Linked DNA regions of Pseudobacteriovorax antillogorgiicola. The protein of the gene in region 2 interacts with the protein of the main gene of each other region in a pairwise test. Links are inferred from orthologs where the notes say so. Each region holds a gene or a part of one and is shown on either strand. Other genes may lie near its edges.

Region 1 (5,213 bases), on a different replicon or contig from region 2:
ATAAAGAAGATAGCCGGACCGTGTCTGAGCTACAGATGACGCTCGAATGCTACGGAAGCTACCGCTAGTACTATAATTGCGGCTGAAAATAGTCTCGCGGGTGCGGAGATTATGGACTTCAACTTCAATCGTATATGTGACCGTTTCTGTCGTGGTCCAGTTACCTGCTCGGCGCAAGTTCTTGAAGGCAAAAGGGTTGCCCTTATCAGTATCGCTAACAATAGGGTCTTTGGTAATGGCCTCAGAGCTAGGTGCTCCAGATGGAAAAACCTGAGCATCTTTGATTTGCACCGTCATCAAAGCATCGGCTTCTTCTTTTGAGGTCAGCACCAAGCGACCATTCCTAGCAAATTCTTCCATCAGTGAAGTCCATAGGATTTCATGAGGTATGACTTCGCGGCTAGTGTCGTAGATCCCTTCAACTGCAATGCTCTGCACGCCCTCGGGCACCGTCATCACCACATTGGTAAATCGGTAGGCACAGGAACCAAGGCTGCAGCTTATGACCAGTGCTAGTACGAGCTTTCGCGATAAGATAGAAAGGTAACGATATGCCATAAAAGGTGACCTATATGTTTGCCGAGAACTCTGGAACCGTAAGTAAAGTTACCACGAATCAAGTCGGTGCAGCATACCAGTTTAATTCATGGCTTAAAAACAATAATTATCACAGTCTGACCGATGCCTCGGGGACTAATTGGTTTCTTCAAGTATCTTCACACCTTGGCCCCAATCCCGAGGATACGCAGGGAGGTTTGTGGCAGATTCGAATCTTACTATCGACGGAACTTGACAGGCAAAACCTTTTGGAAGCTGGTGTTTGCGATGAAAAAGCAGATACAAGGCTGCTCAAGCTGCTTGGGGATCGGCATGTGCCCCTTGAAATGAATCGGCCTCCCTTTCAGTGCCGGACCGTGGAAGATGCCAGACGGTATTTGATTCAAGAGGTTGAGGTTATTCGCCAGCAGCTCAAATCCCCAAGACTTTCTGAGATCAAACGGCAGTATCTAGGGCAATGGATTGATAATCATCAACTTTTTCGCTAGAGCAGAGTCTCCATAAACTAAAACTTGCTATAATTCAAAAAAAAGGCTATTTAAGAAAGTTTTGATATTTGGATTATAAAGTCATCAGGGAGCCTGCTATGGATTTCGTACCAGAGATTATCGACGGCACCGTTGTATTGAATGGAATCGACATCTGTTCAACCGGTCCAGATTGCCGCCCATGTTCCGAGGTTGCCGTTGGCATCCACAATTGGTTAGTTGCGCACGAAATCAGATATCTCATTGTTGACTTCCAGGACGAAAAGGAAGTTTGCACCACGATTCTTACAGAGTTGTTGCAACTCAACAAGCGCCTTGATTTCCCTTTTATTTTTTGTGGAATGATGGAAGCGCCAAAGAATTTCATGCGGTCCTACCTCTACAATGATCACCCTTTTTTCGAGGTTCCAGAAGATGCTGTAGCTTACTTAAAGCAATCGCGTCCGGAATTATTGATGGTTGACTTATCAAATGTGCGAGAAGGTGAAGTGATTCCTTGCACGCGCTCTCGTCATTATAGGAGTGACGAAACAGAGACTGAAGAGACGGAAAGTGACGACTCGTCAGAAACTGCAGAAATGTAATTCTGTTTAGATTGCTGAGCTTTTCAGCCAGCTTCTATAAGCGGTTGATGGCTCGAAGCTGTTCTTCGAGCCTTTCACACTCTTCTGATGCCTCTAGCCATTCCGTTTCGCAGGCTTCCAGCCGTTCTTCAATTTGATCAAGTTCGCTGCGAATCTGAGCAAGTTGCTCATAATCTTTAGGGTCCACTTTATAAGACTGTTCTTCGAGTTCAGCACGTTTTGCCTTAAGGCCAGCCTCTTCACTTTCTAGTTTTTCAAGCTTTTTCTGCTGGCTATTGCGCTGCCTTTTCAGGTCTTTGACCTCTTGTTGCGATACGACCGGGGTTTCTACAGCCTGTTCCGTCGCTTGAGGAGAGGTTTCCTGAGTCTGACTATAGTCGGGGTCAAGCACGTTAGGAAACCCCATTTGCTTTGCCATGAGCTGGTAGTCATCGAGTTTGCCTTCAAAAAGCATCGACTGACCAGAAGGTAGCATAACAAAAACATGGGAGCACACTGCGTCAATAAACGTTCGATCATGGCTCACAAATAGAATGGTTCCCTCAAATTGATTGACCGCTTGAATCAACGCTTCTACCGAAGACATATCCAAGTGGTTCGTAGGCTCATCTAAAAGCAAAAAATTGGCGTTTTGCACAAGAATTTTTGCTAAGGCCACCCGGCTTTTTTCACCACCCGATAGGACTTCGACTTCCTTAAACACGTCATCCCCGCGAAACAGGAAGGCACCTAGAATGGAGCGCGCGTCTTTTTCGCCAATAGCCGTAGAACCATCAAGGACGTTCGTCAAGCAGTCCTTGGTGATATCAAGAGAGTCCTCATGATTCTGCGAGAAGTAGGCTGGCTCCACATTATGGCCAAAATCAACTTCACCGGCCAAGGGTTTTAGCTCGCCAACAATGGACTTTAGCAGGGTAGACTTGCCGATACCGTTGGCACCAATGACAGCAATTTTCTGGCCGCGCTCGATTCCTAGGTTCAGCTTTTCAATGAGGGGGGCATCGTAGCCGATAGCCAGGTCGTTCACCTCTAGGACTTGACGACCACTCTTTTGCGGTGGTGCTAAATGAAAGATGATATCTTGTTGATTGTCCTCAAGGTTGAGTTCCCCTTCAAGTTCCCTGAGTTTTCCGATCATCTTGACTCGCGATTGAGCTTGCTTAGCTTTGGTGGCCTTGGCACCAAAGCGTTCCACAAACTTCTCCATCTTCTCCCGCTTCTTGGCTAAGTTGTCGCGCCGGGCTTCTTCCAACTCAAGCCGCTCAGCACGCATTTCAAGAGCCTTTTCAAAGGAGCTTGGGTAAGACTCCAGTTGGCCCTGGAATAAGAGCAATGTATGATTTGCAAGGCGATCAAGGAGTGATCGATCATGTGATACGAATAACAGGGTTCCTTTGAAGCTTTTTAGGTAATTTTCAACCCACACTAAGCTAGGTAGATCGAGATGGTTTGTAGGCTCATCTAGGATCAGGAAGTCTGGTTCATTAATGAAAATCTTAGCAAGCTCAAGGCGCATCCGCCATCCACCGGATAGAGCGGTAGGATGGCTCGTTAGCTTCTCCTCGGCGAAGCCTAACCCTGCCAGGATACTCTTTGCTTTGGCCTCTAGGGAATAACCATCCAAGCGCTGAAATTCAGCTTCAAGAGCCTCGTGATGCTTGAGTGCATCTTCACTGTGATCTTGCTCAAGGCGACTGATGCTAGCTTGCAGATCCTTTTGGATTGACATGACAGTTTTTGCACCCGCCTTCGCCTCTTCGATGATCGTGCTTTCCGGTCGCGGATTGGGCTCTTGAGGGAGGTAGCCGATCTGAAATTGCCCGGGGCTAATAACTTTGCCGCTGTCAGGCTCCTCAAGACCGCATAGGATATTGAGAAGCGTGGTTTTTCCGGCGCCATTGGCGCCGATGAGTGCTATTCTTTTTTGACTGGGAAATTGAAAGGAGACTGCGTCCAAAACTGTTTTGCTGGCGAAGCTTTTGCTTAGCTGGTCGAGTTGAATCATCTAACGAGGGCTCACGTCCTGGTCAATGCTCTCCAGATCCCGAGTAATCACCGCCAAGTTTTCACGGACAGTCGTGAGGTGGTCTGCAGCCGGAAAGTCACTGAGGGCTTCTTCCAAATACTTCTTGGCCTCTACTAGATAGGCTGCTTTCGTTTTAATATCAACCACCGGAAGGGAGCTTTGGAACGCCTGTGCTGCTTTTTGGCGAAGCTCCTGAACAGCTAAATTGCTGAAATATTTTATTTTTTCCTGCGCCGCTGGGTAAAATGGGTCCACTGAAGTCACTCGAGATGCTCGGCCAACAGCTGATTTAAACTGGCCTTTTTCTGCGAGCTTTTGAGCTTGGAGCAATATAGTATCCCCAAGTAGAAGGTCAGCAGCGCGATATTGGCTTGGATCAACTGGGGATGCCACTTGTCGGAGGCTGTCTTCGCCATCTTCTTTTGGCACTGTTTGTTGGAACTGGTCCGCAAAGGCTTGCCACATAGCAATCCTACTACCTAGGACTTCCGCAACTCCTTCCCGATAACGCTCACTGTCGCCACTCACCGCTAGGGTTGCTTGAACAATCTGAAAGACTTGGAGACTTTGCAGATATGGGTTTTCCTTGAGAGAGTCAAACAGATTGATATCGGTTCGGTTAAACTGTTCTTGTATGGTCAGCAACTTGGGGGCTGAGCTTGCACTATTAGCTTCGTCGGTTGCCTGAGAAGAGGCGACGCTATCGGCAGCTGATCGTTGGACGAATTTTAAGTTCCCTAAGGTGAGAATGGCTTCAGCAAAGCTTCGTGGAGCTGGGGGCGTATTGATACGGCTCATTTCGCCAAGCTCATCGTCTGTGATTCTTTGGTCGAGAACAAGAAGGCTAGAAAACAAGGCCTCGTGAGAGTTTTTTACTTGAGGAGCAACAGGTTTTGAAACCTTCTCCCCCTGCTTGCTGATGGTTTGCCCTTTTCTGGACGGTGTCTTCGAGCTTTTCGGCTGGGCGTATTTCTTTGGAAAGGCCGGCTTGGTGGTGGTGCAAGCGCTAAAGCCGCCAAAACTAATAAAACACATTAATATCGATATCTTAGCTCTTTTGCTGGTCATGCGGTCAGTCCCATAAGAATCGGTCCGTTAAATCATTAGGATCGTACCACTTAATGGTACTGTTTGCTATATGATACCATTGTTGCGGGTGACATTGACATTTCTTGCCTGGAAGAAGAATTGATGCAATCAGGTGTTTTGCTACGATGAATCGTTAGTTGATCTTCATATGACTTTAAATCTACAGAGCATTGGGGTAAGAAATTCTTGCCTAAAACATGCCACCAAAAGCCAGGTGTTTCGGAGATCTCTGATAAAAAGAGCCAATCGAATTCGAGTATAAAACTGTCTAGCACTAGAAATCAATCGACAAACCAGCCATGATTCGGCGGTCCTCTTGAGGTGTTTCTGAAGTAGAAATATCTCTACCAAAAGTAGCGAAGTCGAGAGATAGGAACGATAACCGAACCGAGGCACCCATACTATAAAATCCTTGATTATACCCGACTGAAACAGAGAATGGTGATGGTAGAAGTGGGTTGCCTGTAA
Region 2 (5,601 bases):
TTCACCATTTCTAACGGTGGTGTTTTTGGGTCTCTCTTGTCTACGCCGATTCTAAACCCGCCACAGAGTGCTATTTTGGGAATGCACAAGATCCAAGAACGGCCTATGGTGGTGAACGGTGAGATCGTCGTAAGGCCTATGATGTACTTAGCCTTGTCGTATGACCACCGGATTGTTGACGGCAAAGAGGCGGTAAGCTTTTTGGTCAAGATCAAAGAAAACATAGAAGACCCAGCACGATTGTTACTAGGAGTGTGATATGGCGGAAGATCAATTTGATGTGCTAGTGATTGGCGGCGGACCTGGTGGCTATGTGGCAGCGATTCGCGCTGCCCAGCTAGGGCTAAAAACTGCTTGTATCGAATCCCGGGGCAAGCTTGGGGGAACGTGTCTCAACGTAGGTTGTATCCCCAGTAAAGCTCTCTTGCAATCATCAGAGAGCTATCATCATGCTCTGCATAAGGCAGAGGCTCTAGGCTTGACCTATGAAAAGGTAGGTTTTGACCTCAAAAAAATCCACGAGCATAAAACTAAAGTCGTGGGTCAGCTCACTGATGGTGTTGAATACCTTTTTAAGAAAAATAAGGTTACCTACCTAAAAGGCTTTGGCAGTTTTGTGGAGCCCGGCAAGGTGAAAGTGAAGAGCGATTCGGATGAGAAAGTCTACTCGGCAAAGAATGTCATTATTGCCACTGGTAGTGCGCCGGTAGAGCTTCCATCTGCACCTTTCGATGGCAAGACTGTTGTGGACTCAACGGGCGCCTTAGATTTCGATAAGGTTCCAAAACACCTTGTTGTGATTGGTGGAGGCGTCATTGGGCTTGAGCTTGGCAGCGTGTGGGCTCGCCTTGGGGCTAAGGTCTCTGTTGTTGAGGCTGCTGACACAATCTTGCCAATGATGGACAAGGATGTGATCCGCGCTATGAAAAAGTCGCTCGGTAAAGAGGGGCTTGAGTTCTATGAAAAAACTAAGTTCGTTGAGCTGAAGAAAAAAGGTCGATCAACGGTTGTTGTTTGCGATAAGGCCGGTGAGGCTGTGGAGCTATCCTGCGATAAGGTGCTTGTTGCGGTTGGTCGACGAGCTTACTCCGAGGGCTTGGGGCTTGATGCGGTTGGGATCGAAACCGAACGCGGCAAGATTCCAGTCAACGACCGTTTTCAAACTAAGGTAGACGGTGTTTGGGCCATTGGCGATGTGATCGATGGTCCGATGTTAGCTCACAAGGCGGAAGAGGAAGGGGTGGCCTGCGCTGAGTTCATCGCGAACAAGCATGGTCATGTCAACTATTTCGCAATTCCTAATGTGGTCTACACCTGGCCTGAGGTGGCTAGTGTTGGGATGACAGAGCAGGAATGCAAGGAAAAAGGCCTAGAAGTGAAAATTGGCAAAGTGCCATTTTCTGCCAATGGCCGCGCCAAGTGTCTTGGTGAAACAGACGGCTTTGTAAAAATTATTGCAGATAAGCGAACAGATCGGATGGTGGGGGCTCACATTGTGGGGCCAAATGCATCCGAACTCATTGGTGAGCTGGCAATCGGCGCAGAGTACTCAGCAAGTGCGGAAGACATCGGTCGTTCGGTACATGCTCACCCGACGCTATCAGAAACCATCAAAGAAGCAGCCCTAGCGGTCGATAAGATGTCTTTGAATGCTTAGATGGTGCGAAACACTTTAGGGCGATGATCCCAGAATAAGGAAAGGTCTTCTCAATGAAGGGTGTAATTGACGAGGGAAAGTTTACGTTTGCCAATGGCACGAACGCTGCGTTCGTGGATGGTCTTTACAAGGACTATCGCAACGATCCAAACAGCGTAGATGAAACGTGGCGTAAATTCTTTGAAGGGTATGAGTTTGCACTTTCCGGCAAACCGCAGGATGGTGGTGGCAATGGCGACGATGCCGAAGCCAATGTGGAATCATACATCAACCTTTACAGGCGCCTTGGCCATCTCAACGCTCACTTGAATCCTCTCGATGACAGCCCCACGGTGCGAGAGTCCTTTGCTCCTGAGGATCACGGTCTGGGTGATGTGGACATGAAGAGACTCTTCCATCCATCGAACCTACCTGTGAAGGCAGTGACCTTTGGCGAAGTACAGAGCCTGCTGCAAGAAACATACTGCGGCAATATTGGAGCTGATTTTCGTGATATAAACGAGATCGAGTCTGTGCGCTGGTTTCAAGATAAGATGGAGCGTTGCCGGAATAAGCCCGAAGTCGATACCTCAACGAAAAAGCGTGTATTTGAGAAGTTAATCCATGCGGAAGGCTTCGAAAAGTTTCTCCAGGATCGATACCTGGGTCAGAAGCGCTTCTCGGTGGAAGGGCTGGAGGCCTTGATCCCACTTCTTGACATGATTGCGACTGAGGCAAAGGCTGCCAATGTTGATGAAGTATGTATGGGTATGGCTCATCGAGGCCGACTCAACGTGCTGGCTAACTTCATGGGCAAGCCTTATGAGCTGATGCTCAAGGAGTTCGAAGGCAGCGAAATTGATTCTTATGGCATCGACGGTGATGTGAAGTATCACATGGGCTTTGCTAATAATATCAAAACTATGACAGGTGCTAGCCTAAGAGTTTACCTCTCTCCCAACCCAAGTCACTTGGAAGCGGTAAACCCTGTGGTGGAAGGTTTTGCTAAGGCACGGCAAGTTATGCTTGGCGACGAGCAGCAGAAGGGTGTGATGCCAATTCTTATTCATGGGGATGCTTCATTTATCGGCCAAGGCTTGGTCGCTGAAACTCTTAACCTTTCCGAACTTGAGTCCTACAAGACCGGTGGCACGATCCACGTCATCACCAACAACCAGGTTGGCTTTACCACCAATCCAGACGAGGGACGATCATGTCACTACAGCTCTGATATCGCAAAAATCGTGAGAGCACCTGTGCTTCATGTGAATGCAGACGATCCTGAAGCTGTGATATGGACTGCTCAAATGGCAGTTGCTTACCGGCAGAAGTTCCAACGAGATGTGGTGATCGACCTTATAGGCTATCGTCGACACGGACATAACGAAACAGATGAGCCAGGCTTCACACAGCCTCAGATGTATAAGAAAATCAAAAAGCATCCTACCGTACTTAAGATTTACGGGGATAAGCTTGTTAAGGAAGGGGTTCTTACTGAAGATCAAGTTAGCTCATCCATGAAGGAATTCCGAGCTAAGCTTCAGGATTGCCTGAATCGCGTCCGCGGTGAAAAGGTCGAAGTTCTCACCACCACTCCAAAAGAGCTAGAAAGTAGCACCAAGTTGGTGAAAGCGGAGCTAAGCGAGACTTTCAATCAGATCGACACTGCTATCAAACCCGATGTCATCAAGACTATCGTTGAGAAAGTGACCAGCTTTCCAGACAGTTTCAAGCCGCACCCGAAAGTGGCTAAGTTATTCAAGAACCGCAAGGCTATGATCGATGGCGACGGCAAGATCGATTGGGGGCTCGCAGAAGTTCTTGCCTTTGGCTCTCTAGCCCTTGAAGGTAAACATGTTCGCCTCTCGGGGCAGGACTGTCGGAGAGGAACGTTCTCCCATCGTCACGCGGTGATCCGCGACTATGAAACTGGTGCTGAGTTACACACTTTGAACCAACTTTCAGACAAGCAAGAATTCGTCGAGGTGATTAACAGCCCGCTTTCTGAGCAAGGAGTACTTGGTTTTGAGTTTGGTTACTCAGTTGCGAACCGAGAAGCTTTGGTCATGTGGGAAGCCCAGTTTGGTGACTTCAGCAATGGTGGGCAAATCATAATCGATCAGTTTTTAGCTGCTTCAGAAGCTAAGTGGAAGCAAGCGTCAGGCTTGGTCTTGCTCTTACCTCATGGCTACGAAGGGATGGGGCCGGAGCACTCTAGCGCGCGCCCAGAACGATTCTTGCAGCTATGTGGTGACAACAATATGCAGGTGGCGAATCTAACAACGCCAGCGCAGCTATTCCATATCTTGCGCCGACAATTGCATCGGCCTTATCGCAAGCCTCTTGTGATCATGACTCCTAAAAGCCTTCTGAGACATCCAGAGTGTGTTTCTGCGGTAAAAGACTTCACAGAGGGCTACTTTACAGAAGTTATCGACGACCAGTTTATCCAAGATAAAGGCTCTGTCGAGCGGGTGGTTTTCTGTACTGGAAAGATCTTCTATGAATTGGACAAGGCCCGTCGCGATGATGACAATCAGAAAGTTGCGATTGTTCGTGTTGAGCAGCTCTATCCATTCCCAGAGGAGCAAGTGGATAAGATCCTTAAAGAGTACAGTAAGGCAAAAGAAGTGCTATGGACGCAGGAAGAACCCTCCAATATGGGTGCATGGACTGCTATTCGCCACAAGATCAAGCAGCTCTCAACGAGAGAGCGGTCATTCCGCTACAGCGGTCGTACGAGCGCTGGTACCACAGCAGAGGGTAGTAGTAAATCTCACAACATTGAGCAGCAGCGTATCATCGAAGACGCTTTAACAGTTGGCTCTAAGCCGGGTAAGAAGCGAGCTAGTAGCAAGTAGTCATTCAAAAGCTATCACAAACCAAGCACCATGGATTTAAATCCATGGTGCTTTTGTTTTATCAGTAGCCCATAGGCTGGCCATCACCACGAGTATCACTCACCCCAATCCACTCGTCCCCGTCTCGAAAGACGGCTTGAATATCGCCAATAGGATAAGGGGTTGATTTGATATCATAGCCTAGCTCCTCCAAGCTTTTGGAGGTCTGCAGAGGCAAGAAAGAGTTCTCTACAAATACCATATCTGGCAACCACTGATGGTGGATGCGGTAGCCATGAACAGCATCTTCGGGGCTCATCCCGTAGACATAGCGATGAAGAATGGTCTGGAACGTTGCATTGATAATGCGTGAGCCTCCTGGCGACCCGACAATGCCAACCAACCTGGAGCCTTGAAAGATAAATGATGGCGACATGGAGGACAGCATTCTTTTGTTCGGTTGAACCTCGTTTGCCTTGCTACCCACGAGCCCAAAGGCATTGGGAACGCCAGGCTTTTTGGAGAAGTCGTCCATCTCGTCGTTTAGTAGAATGCCAGTGCCTGCTGCAACGACCCCAGATCCGAAGGTATAGTTGATCGTTTGTGTGGATGAAACGCCGTTGCCCCATTGATCAACGATGCTGAAGTGGGTTGTTGATGGAGACTCATAGGGAACCGGGTTTCCTGCGCCAATGACTTTCGAGTCGCCGGCTTTGTCAAGTGGTAGCTCCTTCCGTAGGGCGGCCGCATATTCCTTGCTGATGAGGCCTTTCACCGGAATTGAAACAAAGTCGGGGTCACCCAGGTACTTCGCGCGATCTGCATAAGCGCGGCGCATGCTTTCCACGAGTAGCTGTATGTAACGAGGGGAATCCAGAGGGATTTTTCCCATCTCGGTGCCCTCTAAAATATTCAACATCTGAGCGATATGAACGCCGCCAGAAGATGGAGGTGGCATGGAAGCTAGTTCAAAGTTGCGAAAGCTTGATTGAATGGCCTGCCGGACCACCATCTTATAGCTGTCCAGGTCTTTTTGTGTGATCAAGCCGCCGCCGTCTTTCATTTCAGCAATAATCTTCTCTGCAACCCAGCCGCTGTAGAAGCCTTTGTCGCCGTTATCTCTGA

The links.
Region 1: the proteins of B9N89_RS00560 (region 2) and abc-f interact in binary tests that used the Escherichia coli proteins (3 or more experiments, as listed by UniProt). The link is inferred for Pseudobacteriovorax antillogorgiicola from one-to-one orthologs.

What each region holds. Positions count from the first base shown.
Region 1 is NZ_FWZT01000017.1:126,348-131,560, reverse strand. The notes cover bases 1,151-4,149. They hold abc-f (ribosomal protection-like ABC-F family protein), read right to left. Parts: upstream 3,636-4,149; coding sequence 1,665-3,635; downstream 1,151-1,664. Other genes in these bases: B9N89_RS20620 (hypothetical protein), read right to left, coding at 3,636-4,149; B9N89_RS20630 (hypothetical protein), read left to right, coding at 1,151-1,630. In the rest of the region: B9N89_RS20640 (LPS assembly lipoprotein LptE), read right to left, coding at 1-558; B9N89_RS20635 (hypothetical protein), read left to right, coding at 573-1,046; more of B9N89_RS20630, read left to right, coding at 1,145-1,150; more of B9N89_RS20620, read right to left, coding at 4,150-4,724; B9N89_RS20615 (PorV/PorQ family protein), read right to left, coding at 5,020-5,213. UniProt on the Escherichia coli protein: Genetic data indicate it may be involved in ribosome assembly or function.
Region 2 is NZ_FWZT01000001.1:107,647-113,247, reverse strand. What follows is about bases 1,311-4,697. They hold B9N89_RS00560 (2-oxoglutarate dehydrogenase E1 component), read left to right. Parts: upstream 1,311-1,710; coding sequence 1,711-4,497; downstream 4,498-4,697. Other genes in these bases: ggt (gamma-glutamyltransferase), read right to left, coding at 4,559-4,697; lpdA (dihydrolipoyl dehydrogenase), read left to right, coding at 1,311-1,657. Also shown: odhB (2-oxoglutarate dehydrogenase complex dihydrolipoyllysine-residue succinyltransferase), read left to right, coding at 1-258; more of lpdA, read left to right, coding at 260-1,310; more of ggt, read right to left, coding at 4,698-5,601. UniProt on the Escherichia coli protein: E1 component of the 2-oxoglutarate dehydrogenase (OGDH) complex which catalyzes the decarboxylation of 2-oxoglutarate, the first step in the conversion of 2-oxoglutarate to succinyl-CoA and CO(2).